DNA from 2 places in the Shewanella sp. HL-SH8 genome. Region 2 is predicted to be linked to the other one. Evidence: predicted binding sites of a transcription regulator. Region 2 holds the regulator's gene; the other holds the start of a gene.
The links. The regulator MetJ, encoded in region 2, represses methionine synthesis genes. The targets are predictions, from matches to a motif close to TAGACGTCTAGACGTCTA.
Positions count from the first base shown of each region.

Region 1: the regulator MetJ is predicted to act here: its motif matches at 7,699-7,716, upstream of msrA (peptide-methionine (S)-S-oxide reductase MsrA).

Region 1 is NZ_CP195039.1:2,377,703-2,388,296, forward strand. Features, by position in the region: gene ACRWQN_RS10480 (bifunctional acetate--CoA ligase family protein/GNAT family N-acetyltransferase) at 1-392, opposite strand, end outside; gene ACRWQN_RS10485 (efflux RND transporter permease subunit) at 720-3,896, opposite strand; gene ACRWQN_RS10490 (efflux RND transporter periplasmic adaptor subunit) at 3,899-5,095, opposite strand; gene ACRWQN_RS10495 (GNAT family N-acetyltransferase) at 5,275-5,904, shown strand; partial or broken gene trxB (thioredoxin-disulfide reductase) at 6,038-6,992, opposite strand; gene msrA (peptide-methionine (S)-S-oxide reductase MsrA) at 7,195-7,674, opposite strand; gene astE (succinylglutamate desuccinylase) at 7,878-8,921, shown strand; gene ACRWQN_RS10515 (thiamine pyrophosphate-dependent dehydrogenase E1 component subunit alpha) at 9,088-10,266, shown strand; gene ACRWQN_RS10520 (alpha-ketoacid dehydrogenase subunit beta) at 10,270-10,594, shown strand, end outside.
Region 2 is NZ_CP195039.1:4,068,902-4,079,495, reverse strand. Features, by position in the region: gene ACRWQN_RS18110 (alpha/beta hydrolase) at 1-446, shown strand, start outside; gene ACRWQN_RS18105 (LON peptidase substrate-binding domain-containing protein) at 614-1,192, shown strand; gene ACRWQN_RS18100 (pseudouridine synthase) at 1,235-2,176, shown strand; gene ACRWQN_RS18095 (TSUP family transporter) at 2,201-2,932, opposite strand; gene metJ (met regulon transcriptional regulator MetJ) at 3,106-3,420, opposite strand; gene metB (cystathionine gamma-synthase) at 3,628-4,800, shown strand; gene ACRWQN_RS18080 (bifunctional aspartate kinase/homoserine dehydrogenase II) at 4,822-7,215, shown strand; gene metF (methylenetetrahydrofolate reductase) at 7,481-8,365, shown strand; gene ACRWQN_RS18070 (c-type cytochrome) at 8,633-9,268, shown strand; gene ACRWQN_RS18065 (c-type cytochrome) at 9,332-10,336, shown strand; gene ACRWQN_RS18060 (cysteine-rich CWC family protein) at 10,446-10,594, shown strand, end outside.

The DNA of each region.
Region 1 (10,594 bases), 1.7 Mb from region 2:
AGAATACGCATGCCGTAACGTTTTGCATGTTGCAGGGTAAGATGTAATAAATTTTGGCCTTGTTCATCAAAGGTATCTGCCATGCCACTGGCCATAATGATGGCCGCTTGACAGCCAAATTGGGCTAAACGTTCAACTATTGCTGGTACTCGGTGAGCGGCGGTGCAGATAATTGCCAAGTCTGGTTTTACCGGCAAGGCTTCAATACTTGGATAGGCCAATACGCCCATTACCGCAGTATATTTTGGGGTGACAGGCATTATTGGGCCAGAAAAGCCCCCGGATAATAAATTGCGCATCACGGCGCGGCCAGCCCGGGTAGGAGAGTCAGAAGCGCCAATTACAGCCACTGATGTCGGCTTGAACAATGCAAGAATACTTCGTTGACTCATTTAATGCTCCCTTTAAAATCCAACGCGTTAGCTTTGTAAGCATATATCGTGATGAGATAAGCTGTTAACTAGTGATGTATGTCCACCTATCTACCATATTAAGACAGGCTGGGACATTAATTACTCTTTGTTGTTTTGTCGTATAAAACCCACAACCTAGAATAACACTTCAATCGCAGTCATTATGTGAGTTAATCTTATAACAGGCACAAATCATATTCTATTTGTAGTTATTTTTATGCTAATCATTATAGGCGTAACATTGAACTATAAAAATGCCAGCATATGCTGGCATTTTTATTTTAATAAACCACTCAAACCTACACGTTATGTGGATGCCTGATGAGTGTTTTTCTCCGGTACATAAATACCAATTAGTTTGCGCATCATGCTTTTACTGTCTTCAATCGCAATATACAAACAAGGTATTAAACATAAAGTGACCACGGTCGCAAACAAGACACCAAATGCCAGTGACACCGCCATTGGTATTACCATTTGAGCCTGCATACTGGTTTCAGCCATAATAGGCACCAAGCCAATAAAAGTGGTTAATGATGTCAGCATAATGGCTCTAAAGCGTCTACAGCCCGCATTTAATACTGCCAACTTCATTGGCACCCCTTGTATTCGCGATTTATTGACATAATCCACCATCACCAGACTGTCGTTAACTACAACCCCTGCTGCGGCAATAATACCAAATACTGACAGGGCACTTAAGTCTATATCTAAGATGATATGTCCTAAAACCGAGCCAATCACACCAAATGGGATCACCGACATGATCATGATAGGTTGTAAATACGAGCGCAGTGGAATAGCAAGTAAGCTGTAAATCACCAGCAAAGAGATAATAAAGTCACGGGTTTGCGTGTCTGCACTGTCTAATTGCTCTTGAATACTGCCAGAGACTTCACTTTTTACTCGTGGATATTTAGCCAATAGTTCAGGGATAAAATTATCCCGTATATCTTTGGCTAACTTGAATGGCTCAGCTTGCTCTGCGTCCACAGAAGCCCAAACGTTAATAGTCCGGTTACCGTTTTCACGTCGAATACTGTTCACACCTTGTACCACTGAAATTTCAGCGACTTCCGAAAGTGGAAGCTCTGCACCTTGGCTGGTTTTAATTAATACATCCTGCACTAACGCAATAGAGTTACGTTGCTCTTCAGGGTAACGAAGCATGACTTTAATTTCTTCGCCGTTGCGAATAATACGTTGTGCTTCTAATCCATAAAAACTGTTACCGACCTGACCCGCAATATTGGCTAAGCTCAGTCCTAAACTGTGGGCCAGTGGCTTTAGTTCAAATTGCACTTCTTTAGCACTTGATTGTCGGCTGTCATTGATGTCGCTTACACCTTTTAGTGAGGCAAGCTTGTCTCTTAGTGCAAGGGAGGCTGCCACTAGTTGTAATTCATCTTTACCTTCTAGGCGGAAACTAATATCGCCATCTTCTCGGCCACCACCAAATAAACTGTCTTGTATAGTGAAGGATTTGACCCCAGGAATAAGCGGCATGGCTTGACGCCATAGCTCAGCCACTTCAAAGGTATTGATAGGACGTATACTTGGGTCGACTAATTTAGTCATAATTTCTGCGCTAGTACGACCGCGAAGATCTATCTGCATTTCTGCAATCATGCCTTGACCATAGGTTTTAACCAGTTCTTTATCGACATTATACAAGGTAGATTCAATGGCTAATGCGGCTTCAAGAGTGGCTTTTTCGGATGCATCGACATTCATTTCCACTTTAACACGTGGAAAATCGTGAGGAATTTTAGGTTGACCGATAAAGCGGACTAAGCCACCAGCATATAAGCCAACACAGATCAGGATTAAGCTAATAAACACCATTATCACGGTATAGCGGTACTTAACCGCCACTTCTAAGCTCGGGCGGTAAACGGTTTCAATAAACCAGCTTAGGCCAGTATCAACGTGCGATTGCACATAGTTAACCCCATTGCGTAACCAATCCAATGGATTTTTAGACCCTGGCTGAACCACTTTAGGCTTTTTCATATGGGCTAAATGCGAAGGTAAAATCAGTTTTGATTCAACTAGAGAGAAAAACAAACATAAAATAACAACATAACCAATAGCTTGACCAAAGGCACTTGAAGGACCATTGTCTAAGGTTATCGGTAAAAATGCGGCAATTGTGGTTAATACACCAAATGTGGCAGGCATAGCTACGCGCTGTACACCGCGAATAACGTTCTCTACATTTTGACCATTTTCTTGACACTCTGTGTGGGCACTTTCACCCATTACAATGGCATCGTCGACTACTATCCCTAGCACTAAAATAAAGGCAAATAAGCTTATCACGTTAATGGTGACGTCGATAAACGACAGCGGCATAAAGAGCAGCGTACCTAAGAAACAAACAGGTAAACCCATCATGACCCAAAAGGCGAGACGCACACGTAAAAATAACGCTAACATTAAAAACACCAGCACTGCACCGGTTTTCATGCTGTCTAGCATCAAGTCTAAACGACCTTCTAAGTAATAGGTCATATCTACCCAAGGCTCAAAATTGACACCGGCGGGAAGAGATTTCTGTTTCTTTTCTACATAGGTACGGATAGTTTCAGCGACATCGGTAATACTTTGATTACGCGCAGCACCAATAAAGAAAGTGACTGAGTTTTTACCATTAAACTTAGAGTACTGAATACCATCTTCAAAACCATCGGTGACGGTTGCGACATCACCGACTAATACGGTAGTGCCATCCTCTAGTGTGAGCAGTGGTAAATCTTCAAACTCATAACCGACATACGCCTGGTTTTCTACTCGTAGATTAATATAGCCGTTTTCCGCTTTGATTTGTCCCGCTGACATATTGCGAGAATAGCCGCGTACCGCTTCTGCTACATCATTAAAGCTTAGGCCGAATTCACGCAAACGATCTTTACTGACTTCGATACTAATTTCATACGCCAAACCACCATAGTATTCGGTGATATTAACCCCTGGCAGTTGCATCATCTCTTGATGAATACGCTCACCTAAATCTTTTAACTGACGTTGCTCTAAATCGCCATATAAACTGAGGTACATGACTTCTTGACGTATTTTAATTTGTTCTACTTTTGGCGGTTCCATGCCAGCAGGGAAGGTAGAGATTGAGTCAATTTCAGACTTAACTTCTTCCAACACTACCTGTGGATCATACTCATCTTCAATTTGAAAATAGCCATTTGCCATGTTTCTATTTGAATAAGTGATAATTCTTTTAAGGCCTTGAACCCGCTCAAGTGCTTGTTCAATTTTAACCGTAATGCCTTCCTCAACTTCCTGTGGTGCCGTGCCTGAATAAACTGCGCTGAATTCAATCCAGTTAATTTCTACCGCAGGGAAAAACTGTTTACGGATAGAGTTGGCGGTGAGTAAACCACCGATGATGATAATGATCATTAACAGGTTAGCTGCAACAGAGTTACGCGCAAACCAGGCAATTAGCCCCTTATTGGTGTCCTCCATCATTAATCCTCACTATCCATTGTTAATTCAGTGCTTTGTGCTGCTTCATCTTGGGTCTCTTTTTGCAGTATCCTGTCTTCTGGCAGTGCTAGCTTCATGCCTTCAATAGGATAATCTAATGCTGAGGTAATCAGTTTCATGCCATTTTCAAGACCATCAGAAATAACTACTTTAGAGCCTTCTTGACGCAGCATAGTGACATCTATGTAACGTAATAATTTTTCATCGTCCATAATAGCAACTTGACCGTTAACAATCAGGTGACGAGGAACAATGGTAACTTCTCCAGCGCTTGCACCGCTAATATTGGCGGTAACATAAGTGCCATATCGTAATTCGCGCTTGTCGGCTTTTAATCCATAGGGATCAACAATTTCAGCGACTAAGTAGGTCATACGGCTTTTACTGTCTACAACGCCTTCGCTGCGAACGATTTTACCGATCCATTCTTGTTTACTGCCGGCAAAGTTACCAACTAGTTCAACAGTGGCATTAACGCCTTTGGCTTCAAGGTATTGAATTTCTTTATCTGCTAGCGGTAAGCGGACTTCTGCAATGTCGGTACTTAATAGTGCACCCACAGCGGTGCCTTTACTAACATAAGATCCTAAACCCACTTCACGGCTAGAGACTAATGAATCATATGGAGCGCGGATAACCGTTCGTTCAAGGTTTCTTTGTGCACGATGCAAACCCGCCTCGGCACTTTTTAATTTTGCTATTTCTTGTGCTAATTGCGGTTTACGTAGACTTAAATCAGTAGGCGTTCCGTTACTAATTTGAGCCCATTCTGTTTCAGCCACTTTCACGTTAGCGCGCTCTTGTACCAAGGCTGCTTTTGCGGAAGCAATACTGGCCTGAGCATCTAATAAATCGGCTTCATAGTCACTGGCATCAATTTTAGCTAAAATATCGCCAGCTTTAACAAATCCACCTTTGACAAATGAATCAGATAAATAGGTTATTTCACCCATTACCTGTGACACTAAATTGGTATTATATTTCGGATTAACTACACCATATGACGATACGTTAAACATCATCGGCTGAAATTGAATCTCTTCGACTGAAACCAAAGGAGTGGTATCCAGTGCAGGTTTTTCTTCAGGCGGCTTTTTTAAAGCTGAAATCCCTGCTAATGCGCCAATACCCAGTCCTAAGACAACTATGGGTAATATAATCTGTTTTTTTGTCGCCACGACTCTTCCTCAATTTATCTGATTATTTTTATGTAATGATTGTTGTCAGTTTTATCTTTTTAGCCTGGTTGCAGTTTCGTTTCCAAGCATATTTAAGGTTATATTAATCTATATGTTGTTTGTGTGTTATTTCAATGTGTAAACTTGTGTGTCAATAAGCGAATAAATACGAGATATTAATGGAAAATGATCACGCTTGTCAGCCTATCACCGCCGAATCGGTACCTACTGTTATTGAAACTGCGCGTCTGAGCTTGATACAAATGTCTTTAAATGAACAAGACTTACTGTTTGAGCTTGATCAAGATGAAGCCGTGATGCGTTACATTAATGGTGGGCGTAAAACAACCATGGAAGACATTGAACAACGCTTTATGCCCAGACTACGCCGCTATCATAATCCCCTAAAAGGATATGGTTTATGGAAGGTTATTGCTAAAGCCGCATTTGTTACTACTGAGAGCAACAGAGTTACAGAAGAGCCGGCTGGGCAGTTTTTAGGTTGGATTTTAGTGAGGCCGATGTTCTTTTTTACTGATAATCCTCATTTACATGACATTGAGCTCGGCTGGCGTTTTAAGCAATCCACCTGGGGAAAGGGGATCGCCACTGAGGCGGCCAAGGCCGTTGCCGATCTTGTTTCGAATCATACCGAAGTCACTTCATTGAGTGCGATAGCCGATGAAGATAATACTGGTTCAATTAATATTATGAAAAAGTTGGGCATGACCTTTGTTAAAAAACAAGCTCATCCTGATGTTCCTGACAATCAGCAAGTGGTTTTTTATCGTCTTTCGCTTAACAAATAGCCGTGATGTAGTACCTCAGCGAACGTAAGATTATTATCCTCACTGACAAAGATCTACATACAAAAATGCCAATCTTGCGATTGGCATTTTTAATTGTGCCCTTCAATCCAAGGATCAAAGCGAACAGAAATGATTACTTAAGTGCGTCTAGGTAGCGTTCTGCATCTAATGCAGCCATACAGCCTGTACCAGCAGAAGTAATAGCTTGACGATAATGTTGGTCCATCACATCACCACAGGCATAAATACCTTCAATACTGGTTTGGGTCGCATTACCCTGTAAACCACTGTTCACTTGTAAGTAACCGTGATTCATTTCTAATTGACCGGCAAAAATACCAGTATTAGGACTATGACCAATGGCAATAAATACGCCAGCGACTTCTAAGTCAGTGATTGAACCGTCTTTGGTACTTTTTTTCTTCAGGCCGGTTACACCCATGTTGTCACCAACCACTTCTTCTAGAGTTTCATCTAAGTGGAGAATGATATTGCCGTTAGCCACTTTATCCATTAAACGATTAATTAAGATTTTTTCAGAGCGGAAGCTGTCACGGACGGTGAATAAGGTGAACTTCTGAGGCGATATTACTTAAATACAGCGCTTCTTCAACCGCAGTATTACCACCACCTACTACAGCAACTTTCTGGTTGCGATAGAAAAAACCGTCACAGGTAGCACAAGCTGATACGCCACGGCCCATAAAGGCTTCTTCTGATGGTAAGCCTAGATATTTAGCTGATGCACCGGTGGCAATAATTAATGCGTCACAGGTGTATTCGCCATTGTCGCCTTTCAAGCGAAATGGACGTTCAGTTAAAGTCACTTCGTTGATGTGATCGAAAAGAATTTCAGTATCAAACTTTTCAGCATGCTTTTGCATACGTTCCATTAGTGCAGGACCGGTTAAGTCATCAGCATCGCCTGGCCAGTTTTCAACTTCAGTTGTCGTGGTTAATTGACCACCTTGTTGCATACCTGTGATCATGACAGGTTTTAGGTTGGCACGCGCTGCATATACTGCAGCGGTATAACCCGCTGGGCCTGAACCTAAAATCAATAGGTTACTATGACGAGCTTCACTCATGTTAATTCTCCGATTAGATACGATACATTGCGCAATAAAAAAAGTGCAATCAATAAAAATGCAATTAGGCAGGATTGTAGGGAATTTAGCAAAGCGGGTAAAGGGTGCGGTTATGATTGATAATCGATTGAGGCAATCTAATCTGTCAATAAATGGTGTCAGTGATGTATTAATCAACAGACACCTTGATATTGTCAGGTCATTAATATGCGATATGACACGAAGGCAGATTATTTTTTTCTAAATAATTTTGATGATAATCTTCAGCGATATGAAATGTTTGTAAAGGCACTATTTCAGTTACTATATGGCGTTGTCCCCAACGGCCACTACGTGCAAAGGCCAACTTAGACGCTTCAGCCTCAGCTTTTTGCTGCTTATCATGGAAGAAAATAGTACTGCGATATTGGTTACCGATATCACCACCTTGCATATTCAGTTGTGTCGGGTTGTGATTTTGCCAAAAAACAGTTAACAAATCATCATAGCTCACCACAGCAGGATCGAATTCAACTTGAACGACTTCAGCATGACCGGTTGAGCCAGTTTTAACTTCTTTATAGGTTGTTGCAGTATCTTTTCCGCCCATATACCCACAGGTAGCATTACTTACGCCGTTAATTTCACGAAAAAAGTATTCAACACCCCAAAAACAACCCGCACCAAAAGTTGCTAACGCCATGACACACCCTTACAAAAGTTTTAACAGAAGTCTAGATGGCTATAATTGTGTTCAAGTTTAACCATTATTGCAAGCATTGATTCGTCTTTAACTGCAGTTTAGTGGCGATCAATTTCATTTTGTTTGGCTTGTGGTAGAATTAGACGTAGGAAATACAAGCAAACTGTCCAGATTTGCATAATAAAAACAACAAGGAGCTTAAATTGACTTTACCGCTTATGGATACCAGAGATTTTCTAGCTTTTACTTTAGCAAGCCCGCTCTCACTACCACAGCAGTACCATTTTCATTTAGGGGACCACACTCAGGTTGATATCCTTGATACCGGTGTGATTGTATTTACCCCGTTAACTGCAACTGCCACTGCTAAAAAAGATATTGTACTGTCGTGTGCTGTGCATGGTAATGAAACCGCCCCGATTGAGATTTGTAATCAACTGATTAAGTCGTTATTGAGTGAAACTATTATTACTCAACATCGACTATTGTTTTTAATTGGCAATCCTTCGGCAATACTCAATAAAACCCGTTTTCTAGAAGAGAATATGAACCGTTTATTTAGCGGTGCCCATTCAAAAGGACAGGGGTTAGTTAATGCTGAGCGTATTCGTGCCAAAGCTTTAGAAAAGTATGTGGCCGACTTTTTCAATAATGGCGTATCAGGTAGTCAGCGTATTCATTACGATTTACATACCGCGATACGTCCATCAAAACATGAAAAGTTTGCTATTTATCCTTACCGTCCAGGTCGAGCCTTTAGTGGTGAGCAAATGATGTTTCTAGCTGCATGTGGCGTTGACACCATATTGTTTCACCATGAGCCCACAACCACATTCAGCTATTACTCTTCTGAGCACTTCAAGGCCGAAGCGTTTACGGTTGAGTTGGGTAAAGTGATGCCATTTGGCGAAAACGATATGACTCGTTTTGAAGATACCCACAAAATGTTAACGGCGTTAATTACCCAAGATGTGGTCAAGTTGCCAGACTATAATTCAGCATCATTGAATTTATACAAAGTATCGCGTTCAATTAATAAAAGTGCTGACGATTTTGCTTTCAGCTTTGCTAATGATGCACCCAATTTTAGCCAATTTAACCAAGGTGAAATCCTTGCAACAGAGGCAGGCACTGAGATAAAAGTGCAACAAGAAGTCGAGGCGATAGTGTTTCCTAATGCTAAAGTACCTATAGGTCAACGAACCGTATTGTGCCTAGTACCTGCACCAAATGAAGATGTACAGTAGGCTACTGAGTTAGCGTAAAGCAAATTATACAATTTAACAGACTAAGAATTCATTAATGGCCTGGCTAAACTATTGTATGGAAGTTTACGTTAACGTAATGTTTGTCGGCAAACTATAATTAGACTGCTACTCTTGAGGTAGCATCTCACAAGAACAAGAGCACATTATGAGCAACGCACCACTGAGCAACGAAACAGTGCATCGTGTCAGCTTTCTCGACAAGGCGTCATTGCACATTCCCATTTTGCGTGTTTTACAGGCAGATGGCACCACTTACGAAAACGCAGTGTTACCCGTTATCGATCAAGATTTAGCGGCGAAAATCTATGACACTTGCATATTTACCCGAGTTTTAGATGAACGTATGTTAGGTGCACAGCGCCAGGGGCGTATTAGCTTTTATATGACCTGTACCGGTGAAGAGGCGGCCATTATTGGTAGTGTTGCTGCGTTAGACCAAGGTGATGTGATTTTAGCTCAGTACCGTGAGCATGCTGCACTGCGTTATCGTGGTTTTACCACTGAACAATTTATGAATCAGATGTTCAGTAATGAAAAAGATTTGGGTAAAGGCCGTCAAATGCCAATCCATTATGGTAGTAAAGCGCTTAATTACCATACTATTTCATCTCCTTTAGCCACTCAAATACCGCAAGCTACTGGCGTTGCATATGCGCAAAAGCTAAAAGGCGAGCGTAATGTCACTATTTGTTATTTTGGCGAAGGTGCAGCATCAGAAGGTGACTTCCATGCAGGCTTAAATATGGCCGCGGTGTTAAAAGCCCCAGTCATCTTTTTCTGCCGTAACAATGGCTATGCTATTTCAACCCCAACAGAAGAGCAATTCGCGGGTAACGGTATTGCCAGTCGCGGTGTGGGTTATGGCATGCATACTATTCGTGTTGATGGTAATGATATGTTGGCTGTACTGGCTGCAACACAGCAAGCGCGTGCTTATGCATTAGAGCACAATGCACCAGTATTAATTGAAGCCATGACGTATCGTCTTGGTGCGCATTCATCATCAGATGATCCATCGGGATATCGCTCTAAAGATGAAGAAGCAAAATGGCAACAACATGACCCGGTAAAACGCTTCAAGCTATGGTTAATCAATAAAGGTTGGATTAACGAAGCTGATGACAGTAAAGCTCACGAAAAATACCGTGAAGAAGTGCTTGCTGCGGTGAAAGTCGCCGAGAAGATACCTGTACCTCGATTAGATGAAATTATTGAAGATGTGTTAGAACAACCAACTGCAGTGCTGAAAAAGCAGCTTAAAGAGTTGAAAGAACACATCAATAAATATCCTAAAGCCTATCCAAAAAGTGCAGGGAGACTATAAGCCGTGGCTCAAATGAATATGTTACACGCCATCAATGAGGCGTTATCAATTGCCATGAAAGCCGATGAGCGCATGGTAGTTTTTGGGGAAGATGTTGGCCACTTCGGTGGTGTTTTTCGAGCAACTTCTGGATTACAAGAGCAGTTTGGTCGTGATCGCTGCTTTAATACACCACTAACCGAACAAGGTATTGCGGGTTTTGCTAACGGTTTAGCTGCACACGGCATGACCGCGGTAGCTGAGATCCAGTTTGCAGATTATATTTTTCCAGCGTTCGATCAAATCGTCAATGAAACGGCTAAATTCCGTTATCGCAGTGGTAATGAGT
Region 2 (10,594 bases):
ATAATATTCGCCAGGCACTGCTCGCCACCGGTTCAATTCCATTATTACTTGATCCAGTGCGCGACATTGATGGTCTGCCAAAAGGTAAGTATTACGATGGTGGCATTACCGATTATCATTTTGATTTACCCCTACCCAAAGAAAGTGGCTTAACCTTATATCCACATTTTTACCCGCATATGAGCCCAGGTTGGTTTGATAAGTCACTGATATGGCGTAAGGCCCGCAGTAATTATCACAACGCGCTCATTCTGGCGCCATCGGCTGAATTTATTGCCTCGCTACCCTATGGCAAAATTCCAGATCGTGAAGATTTTAAGCATCTTGATACCCAATCTCGGATTGATTATTGGCAAACAAGTATTAAACAGAGCCAAAAGTTAGCTGATGAGTTAGCAACTATTGTGGCCAATGGTACCGTAATGGATCATCTTGAGGCTTGGTAAATTACTGGTATTGTGGAACAAAGTAAGTTGCATTTTCAGTCGTACATTAGCATTAATTTATCTTAATTTACTGTTGGTTTTTTCATCGTTGACTACACTGATATGGAGCAGCATCTTATTGATGCTCGCTTTTTTGGTGCTTCACCTTGATGGTGTTGGAGGCGAAAATGCAAACACGTGAAATGGCTTTACTGATACAAGATGCGGTGTTGTTGCCAAATGGCCGGCTCGAGTTTAGGGTTGCTTTTCCTGCTGAATTGGCGCTGGTGGCATCAGTGCTTAAAGGTGAATACGGTTTAGCCATGGCAGCGCTAAAGGCTAAAAGTGAACTGCCCTGTTATCGCAGTATTACCGAGTGTGAAATTATCGACTTTCACCAACTAGAAGATAAGTCGCTGAGTATTGTGTTAGAAGGTAAGCAACGCTTAAAAGTATTATCGGCAGCTAAACAGCACAATGGCGTATGGATAGCACGGACTCTACCTTGTCAGAATTGGCGCCATGAGCCGATAGTGGGTAAGTTTGAAATTATCAGTGCAGCGCTTGAACAGTTTTATGAAGTTAACCCTGATTTACTTGGTTTGTATTCACAAATTCATTTAGAAGACGCCACTTGGGTAAGCCAGCGTTGGTTAGAGGTTTTGCCCATGTATAGTCGTGATAAGTTACGTTTGGTAGATCAGCCCAATTGTCACAAAACCATGGACTTTGTCCTGCAATTACTAAAATCCCATGTTGATGTATAACCTGATAATATAAGGGTATCTATTCGGTACCCTGATAATTTTATGTCGAAATCTACTCACGAGTCACTTTTAGTTACTGGCGCTATCGCGGCGCAGCCATCCTATGTTGTCTTACCTCGCACGAGTGAATCCTCTACAGTTTATCCAACAGTGTTGGCTTTTTTAATTGATAAGTTTCCACAAATATCACCCTCAGCGTGGGATCAACGGATTAAAGAGGGCAAAGTACATTGGCAAGATGGCCAATTAATTGATTGCCAAAGTGAATATGCCGCAACCAAACGGGTTTATTATTATCGTGAAGTTGCAGTTGAAAAAAAAGTGCCTTTTACCGAGCAAATTCTTTATCAAGATTCCCATAAAATCATTGTCTATAAACCGCATTTTTTACCGGTTACCCCTGGTGGTAATTATGTGAATGAATGCTTAGTACACCGTTTACGTATTCGCACTGGAATAGACACAATAGCCCCAGCTCATCGGCTTGATAAAGACACCGCTGGCGTGATGTTGATGACGGTAAATCCTGAGACTCGACATGCTTATCATCAACTTTTTCTCGATGATAAAATTAAAAAAACCTATCAAGCAGTGGCCGAGTTACCACAAGACTTCGCCTTAAATCAGATGATGTTGCCATATCATTGGACCATTAAGAATCGGCTAGAACGTGGAATACCTAGTTTTACCATGCAGATTGTTGACGGGCCTAGTAATAGTCATTCTGAGATTACATTACTCAAAATTAACAATAACCTAGGACTTTTTGAACTGGAACCCGTTACCGGTAAAACCCACCAATTACGGGTACACATGCAGAGTTTAGGCATGCCTTTATTACATGACCGCTTTTATCCCACACTGCAGGCTAAAGGCGAAGATGATTTTGACAAACCTTTACAGTTATTAGCGCAGCGTTTGCAGTTTGTTGACCCAATCACTCATGAAGTTAATGATTGGTGCTGTGAAGGACTCACTATGTGATTTAAGCTATGTTAACAAAGGCTTTTAAAGGCTACCTAATGACTTTATCGTTAACAGTAATGCACTCAGCGTACACAAAATTAACGTTGCTTTGCGGGTTTTATCTTTATCGACTCGCCCAACAATTCGTCCTGCAATGATGTACCCTGCAATGACGGATGGTAGCAGTAACAAGGATAACCAAAGGTGTTTTACTTCAACCAAACCGACTATAGCTAAAATAGCGAGTGCGATCATCGAGCTGAAGATAAAAAAGGCTGATAGTGCCGCCCTAAATTGGCTGGCATCTTTTCCGGCCAGCAAAATAGCCATTGGCGGTCCACCAATGGCGGCAATGTTGCCAAAAATACCTGAGACAATACCCGCAATAAATAAGGTTATCCGATTCACAGGTGCGGATAATTTAAAAATACTTAATAAAACCGCTGTAAATACAATAGCAGCAATGGCTAGTCCTAATATTGGTTGAGGGGCGAGCAATAGTAAGCTTGCGCCCAAAAAACCACCCGGAACTCTGCCAAGTAACGCATATTGCAATCCATTAAATTCTAAATGGCTACGCTCTCTGAATAAGGTCATTAGTGAAATTGCAAACCCCATCACAATCACTGGAACGGGCACTAACTGTGGGTCGATAATATACAGTAAGGGACTGGCGACTACGGCTAAACCGAAACCGATTAAGCTTTGGGTTAATGCGCCACAAAAAATAATAACTGAGGCGAGTAATAACGTGGTGGGATCAATGAATGGCATGCAATGACTCTTAGTAACTAACGTTTTTCAACACAAGTATTTGTATATTGATTGATATCAATTGTTTGATCGTGTCTAAAAACAAAATTCCATCAAGATAACTACCCTGACTAAGCAGGATATTCATCTTGATGGAATGAATAGCAGATGTGAAATGACTTAAAAGTGATTAATTACTCTAAATCTTCCCATTCAATACCCATTTGGTCCATCAATGCTTTCGCTTCACGCGGAATGCTGTCAGGCTCATCTTTTGATAAGTCATGATCATCGGGCAATGGTTGACCCGTGTAAGCATGTAAAAAAGCTTCGCAAAGTAATTCACTATTTGTCGCGTGACGTAAATTATTTACCTGGCGACGAGTGCGCTCATCGGTCAGTACTTTCAATACTTTTAACGGAATTGAAACTGTGATTTTTTTTACTTGTTCATTCTTCTTGCCGTGTTCGGCATATGGGCTAATATAGTCGCCATTCCACTCAGTCATTAACTCACCCTTTACTTTAAATACGGTGCAGATTTTAAACCCTTAAAGTTTCTAGTCAAATTATTGCTGTGTTTTAGTGCACATTGCAAATAGATTTCTTTATGTTTAGACGTCTAAACGTCTATTTTTGTTGACCTGAGCTGCTCAGTTAGGTAAATTTAGCCATCTAGACATCTCTTTGTGTGTTCGTAATGTTAGGAATCAATCATGACCAAGTCTTGTAAACAACATAGCAATGCTACTGTCGCAGTCCGACAGGGGATTGAAAGTGACACACAACATGGTGCAGTTGTCCCGCCAATTTATTTATCGACCAATTATTCTTTTGATGGCCATAAAAATCCGCGTGAGTTTGATTACAGCCGTTCAGGCAATCCAACACGTTGTATTTTAGGCGAAGCCTTAGCCAAATTAGAGCAAGGGGCTACCGGAGTGATAACCTGTACTGGCATGGCTGCCATTACGCTAGTGACCTATTTATTAGGCCCAGACGATTTATTGGTTGTGCCACATGATTGCTATGGAGGTAGTTACCGTTTATTTACTAACCTGGCCAAAAAAGGTCAGTTTAAATTGGCCATCGTTGATCAAACCAACGCGGCAGCATTAGCAGAAGCCATTGCCAAAAAACCCAAAATGGTGTGGTTAGAAACGCCGTCTAATCCATTACTGCGTGTGGTCGACATTGCCGCCATTGCTACTGCAGCAAAAGAAGTTGGCGCATTGGTTACCGTGGATAACACCTTTTTATCACCTATTTTGCAGCAGCCTTTAAATTTAGGGGCTGATATCGTTATCCATTCCACGACCAAATATATCAATGGTCACAGTGATGTGGTTGGCGGCGCTGTTGTAGCTAAAGATCCAGACATCGGCGAGTTACTGCATTGGTGGTCAAACACCTTAGGCTTAACGGGATCAGCGTTTGACAGTTACCTTACTCTGCGTGGTATTCGTACTTTAGCAGTGCGAATTCGTGAACATCAAGCCAATGCCAAACAGATAGTTGATGCGCTATGTCAAAGCCCTGTGGTGGCAAAAGTGTATTATCCAGGATTAACGGATCATCCTGGACATGAAATTGCGAAAAAACAGCAAAAAGGCTTTGGCGCTATGCTCAGTTTCGAGCTAAAAGGTGGCGAAGCAGAGGTTGTAGCATTCTTAGATGCGTTAACCTTGTTCAGTGTTGCTGAAAGTTTAGGCGGAGTGGAAAGTTTAATAGCCGTTCCTGCGACTATGACCCATAGAGCAATGGATGCCCAAGCCCGTTTTGAGGCTGGCGTTAAAGATACATTATTGAGACTATCTGTTGGTATTGAAGATGGTGAAGATTTAGTGGCAGATATTAAAGCCGCATTAGCTGCAGTCGCAGCGCTGTAGTTGTCGTTTAAGGAGTAATACATGGCGCGTGGTCATTTACATAAATTTGGTGGTTCAAGTCTTGCAGATGCGGATTGTTATCGCCGAGTCGCCCACATTTTACTGACCCATGGTCACAGCGATGACTTAATTGTTGTTTCAGCGGCAGGTAAAAGTACCAACTTTTTATATAAGCTGCTCAATTTGCGTGAAACCGGTCAGCTATGGCAAGAAGAGCTACAAGTATTAATCGGCTATCAGCAAACCTTAATCGAACAATTATTATCTAATGAGCAAGCACGTGATTTACGTGAGCGCTTGTCGACCGACAAGTCACAATTGATTAGCTTATTATCACTTGAACAGCGCAATGAATATCAAATTAGCCATGTGGTGAGTTTTGGTGAACGTTGGTCGGCAAGATTAATGGCGGCGTTATTACGTGAATCTGGTGTAGCGTCATCCCATGTAGACGCCTGTTCAATACTTGTCGCTGACGAAGGTGCTGTGCCTAATATTCGGGTAGAAGAGTCGCGAGCCAAAGTGCAGGCTTTATTAGCGGCTCATCCTAATGAGCGTTTAGTCATTACAGGGTTTATTTGTGCTAATAGTCAGGGTGAAACACTATTGCTTGGGCGAAATGGTTCTGATTTTAGCGCGACATTAATTGCCAGTTTGGCTGATATTGATCGGGTAACGATTTGGACCGATGTTGAAGGGGTATTTAATGCTGACCCGAATAAAATTAATGATGCCAAACTGCTAAAAAGCATGTCTTTGGCTGAAGCCGATCGATTAGCTAGACTGGGCTCTCCAGTATTGCATTCACGTACATTACAGCCTTTGTTCAATACCGAAGTGAGTTTAGCCGTACGCTCAAGCTATGCCTCTCACACTGATTTTACATTGATTGCCCCCCATAGTTCGTCAGCTAGTGCACCTGTGGTAACCAGTTTAAATGAAGTGGTGTTATTTAGTTTTAAAGCCGCCGCAGCGATAGATCCTTTGTTAACATTACTGACCGAAGCGGGCTTAACCCCATTGGCTTATTGGTCATTGGCGCAACATAAGTATGAATTAGCCTTTACATTAGAAAGGCAAAAGCAAGTGCAGTCTTTATTAGTGTCCCAAACTGCTGAGTTTGGTATTACGCAATTGCAGGCACAATGCGACTTGGGGCTAGTGGCTTTGGTCAGTGCCGATGCAGAATTGTATCGTAAAAGCTTTGCCCGTTTGCTAAGTCGTGATGCCAAACCTGTTTATCAAGACGGCTTAAGCCTAGTGACATTAGTGCCACAGGGGCAGGTTAGCTTACTGACTCAAAAAATACATCGCCGCTGTGCTGGCCCAAGAATGCGCATAGGCGTACTGTTGCTAGGTATAGGCAATATTGGTGAGGCGTGGATAGATTTATTTAAACGTGCTCGTTTTGGGCTAAATAAAGACTTAGAAGCCACAGTCGAATTAGTCGGTTTGGTGAGTTCTAAAAAGGCTTTTGTTGATAACGCTGGGGTTAATTTAGACAGCTGGCAGCAACAATATGAGCAACAAGGTACAGAATGGACCTATGACAGTTTGTTTGACCAATTAGAGCAACTGTCTTGCGATGAGATAGTCGCGCTTGATATCAGTGCCAGTGCCACCTTGACCTTACAATACCCACAATTGTTTGCTAAAGGTATTCATGTGGTCAGTGCTAATAAATTGGCGGGTTCAGGACCATTGCCTTTTTATCGAGAGCTAAAGCAGCAACTGTGTAATCGACGTTTATTTTGGCGCTATAACGCCAGTTGTGGTGCTGGGTTGCCTATTCAGCATGCGTTAAATGACTTACGTAATAGCGGTGACACGATTGAAGCGGTTGGCGGTATTTTTTCAGGTACTTTATGTTGGTTATTTGAAAACTATGATGGCAGTAAACCATTTTCTCAATTAGTGCTTGAGGCGAAAGAGCTGGGGATTACAGAACCTGATCCCCGTGATGATTTATCGGGTCGAGATATGCAACGAAAATTGCTTATTTTAGCGCGTGAAATTGGTTTAGCCATTGAGTTAGAAGACATTACTCTAAACTCATTAGTGCCTGAAGCATTGGCTAAATTAACATTAGCAGACTTTTTAAAGCGCATTAATGAGCTTGATGCTGAAATGCTGCAGCAATTTGTGGCCGCCGCAGAGCAAAATAAAGTGCTACGTTATGTGGCGGCATTAGATAAAGTGGGTGGTAAATTGAAAGCTGAAGTGGGCATTCAATGGGTAGACCGTAATCATCCCTATGCCAATTTAACGCCCGGCGACAATGTGTTTGTTATCCGCAGTGCATTTTATCAAGGTAATCCGCTGATTATACGTGGCCCAGGCGCGGGTAGAGAAGTCACCGCGGCAGCTGTTCAATCTGATCTAGTGCATATTTGTCGCGATTTATTGCAAGAATAATAACTTTGCTTTGACGACAACCCAGTTCAATTAAGCAAGACTCTTTTGAGTCTTGCTTTTTTTTCATCTTCAAATTGAACATTCTTCATCGTGGTTATACGTATTCAATGAATATTTATTCTTGACTTCATGGTCAGTTAAATTACTATATAGACATATAGACGTCTAAACGTCCATTATGAAGTCGCAGTAAAGTAATAGACAGTCATCATCCGAGTATTAAATCCATCGATGTTCGCATCGAAGCAGTTGAAGGAAATATAAAATGGCTTTTCATCACGCCCAGCACTCACAGTCGTTAAATCAGAGCCTATCTGAGTTAAGTGATATCAACGTGTCATTTGAATTTTTTCCACCTTCAACACCAGAAATGGAAACCATTCTGTGGAATTCTATTCGTCGTTTAGAACCATTAAACCCTAAATTTGTATCGGTAACCTACGGTGCTAATTCAGGCGTGCGCGACCGCACTCACAGTGTTATTGAGCGTATTCAAAGTGAAACTAATTTAATTGCAGCACCGCATTTAACCTTAGTGGATGCCAGCGATGAAGAGCTGATTGAACTTGCCAAACATTATTGGAATTCAGGCATTAAAGATATTGTCGCACTGCGTGGTGACTTACCCGATGGCAGCCCAAAGCCGACTCGTTTTGCTAATGATTTAGTGCGTTTACTTCGCTCAGTTGCTGATTTTGATATTTCGGTAGCGGCTTACCCAGAAGTGCATCCGGATGCGCGCAATGCTCAAGCTGATTTAATTCACCTAAAGAAGAAAATTGATGCCGGAGCAAACCGCGCAATTACTCAGTTTTTCTTTGATGTAGAGTCGTATCTTCGTTTTCGCGACCGCTGTGTTACAGCGGGTATTGATGTTGAAATCGTGCCAGGTATTTTACCGGTAACTAACTTTAAGCAAACTAAGCGTTTTGCGGATATGACTAATGTGGCTATTCCTGCATGGTTACACCGTCAGTTTGAAGGTTTAGATGATGACCCTGCCACGCGTCAATTAGTGGGTGCAAACGTGGCCATTGATACCGTAAAAGTATTAGCCCGTGAAGGGGTGAAAGACTTCCACTTTTATACTTTAAACCGTGCCGAATTGACTTATGCTATTTGCCATACCTTAGGCGTGCGCCCTAAGTAACTTCACTTGAGTTAATGACAGAATCGTTAAACTTATTAAGCCTTCGTTGTAATAGCAACGGAGGCTTATTAGTATTTAACCTCAGCGCAAAATTCAATTTTGCTGTAAGCAATTGAATATTATATTTTTAATATCGCTTATTCATCTCTTAACCCGAGTTGAGATGACTTATTAAAAATGGATGAAAAATAGTCGGTGTTAATAGGTTAAATAATCATCTATAGTTTGTCCGATGAATATAGATACGGACTTCTTAAGGGCGAGATGATGAATAAAATAATAATCGCTGCAACATTCGTGAGCAGTATGGTAAGTCTACATGTGAGCGCATCCATTCCAGAGTCTTCACCCAAAGAGTTACTACAGACTGTGCCCGTTCCGGCGCAGGTATGTGTGAGTTGTCATGGTGCTCAAGGGCAGGGACTTGATGTTGCAGGACCTAAATTAGCTGGTTTATCAGCATCCTACATGGTTAAACAGATCAAGTTGTTTCAAGTTGGGCAACGGCAAAATGCACTAATGCAGCCTATGGCGATGACGGTACAAGGAGATAATATTCAAGTAGCCGCTGACTACTTTGCCTCTCAAGCCGTCGATGACATTACGCTGCGATACCGTGGTGATAAAGTGGCGATTACAGATCCCGCCGAAAAACTCGCTTATCAAGGAGATTGGGCGCGCGATATTCCCGCCTGCTTTACTTGTCATGGTCCTTCTGCGATAGGTGCTGAGCAATTTCCGCGTTTAGCTGGCCAACAAGCCAGTTATATTAAAAGCCAGCTTGAAGCTTGGCAAAAAGGCACCCGCAAAGGCGATGCCGATAATATGATGGGTAATGTTGCCAGTAAATTAACCGCAATCGAAATTGACAAACTTGCCCACTATTTTGCATCGCTTAAGTAAGGACACGCCATGAAATCCCAATTAAACATCATCTTAGGCGCAGCAGTATTGTTTAGCTTGAATATGAATGCTGCTGTTATTGCTACAGAGCTACCTGATCGCCAGCAAGCTTTACCTTCAGTGCCTAAAGCTAAACAAACCTACCTTCAGCCAGCGGCATTGTCAGATATTCCAACAGGTGAGTTTGGCGATAAAGTTCGCTTAGGTTACCAATTATTTGTCAATACTCAGCAACTGCGTGATAAGTATGTCGGCAACCAACTTAATTGCGTTAACTGTCACCTCAACGCGGGCAATAAAGCCAATGCCTCACCTTTGTGGGGAGCATATTTTGCGTATCCGGCTTACCGTAAGAAAAACGATAAAGTAAACAGTTTTGAAGAGCGGTTACAAGGCTGTTTCACTTATTCGATGAATGGCAAAGCGCCTGAATCAGGCAGCAAAGAGTTAGTGGCGTTATCAGCTTATTCATATTGGTTGGGCATGTCTGGATTAATGCTACAGCACAATGTTGCTGGCCCTGTCCCTGAGTTAAGCGACAGTGAATTGGTCAAAGGGGCAAAACGCGATGACTTTATTTTACCTGAGGCCATCTCAAGTAAAATGGATCAAAATGCATTAGCGCAATTACCGGGTCGTGGTTATCCCGCGGTGCCTAAAGCTGAACAAGCTTATTCTCCTGAACGCGGTTTAGTGGTATATCAAGCGCATTGTCAATCTTGCCACGGGCAAGATGGTCAAGGTCAAATCATTGCCGGTGTAGCTGCTCTGCCACCAGTATGGGGAGCACAAAGTTTTAATTGGGGCGCGGGCATGCACAGAGTCAATACCGCGGCAGATTTTATCTATGAGAACATGCCTTTGGGTAAAAGTGTCCAACTGACTCCTCAACAAGCTTGGGACGTCGCGGCTTATATTAATTCGCAAGATCGCCCTCAAGACCCTAGATTTAAAGGCAATGTGGTTGAAACACAAAGCCAATATCATCAGCATGATGGTTTTTACGGTCAAAGTGTTGCAGGAACAGTATTAGGCAGTACTTCTTCTGCTAATTTTCCAAAAAAATAGTGTATAACTGACATCGTTCTAATTTGAAGTGATTGAGCTGGGCGATGTCAGTTTTCAGCAGCTATCGATTAATATTCAGCATTTAATAACAACTAGCAAAGGTATGACTTTGTCTGCAAAAAACTGCCCCATCTGTGATCAAATGAACCAATGTGTGATGGCCAGTGGGCAAGATGTTTTAACTTGTTGGTGTGTATTGTCAGATTATTCAGCGGTCGAACTGATCAAGCGCTATCAGCTAGCGTATCCTCAAGCCAG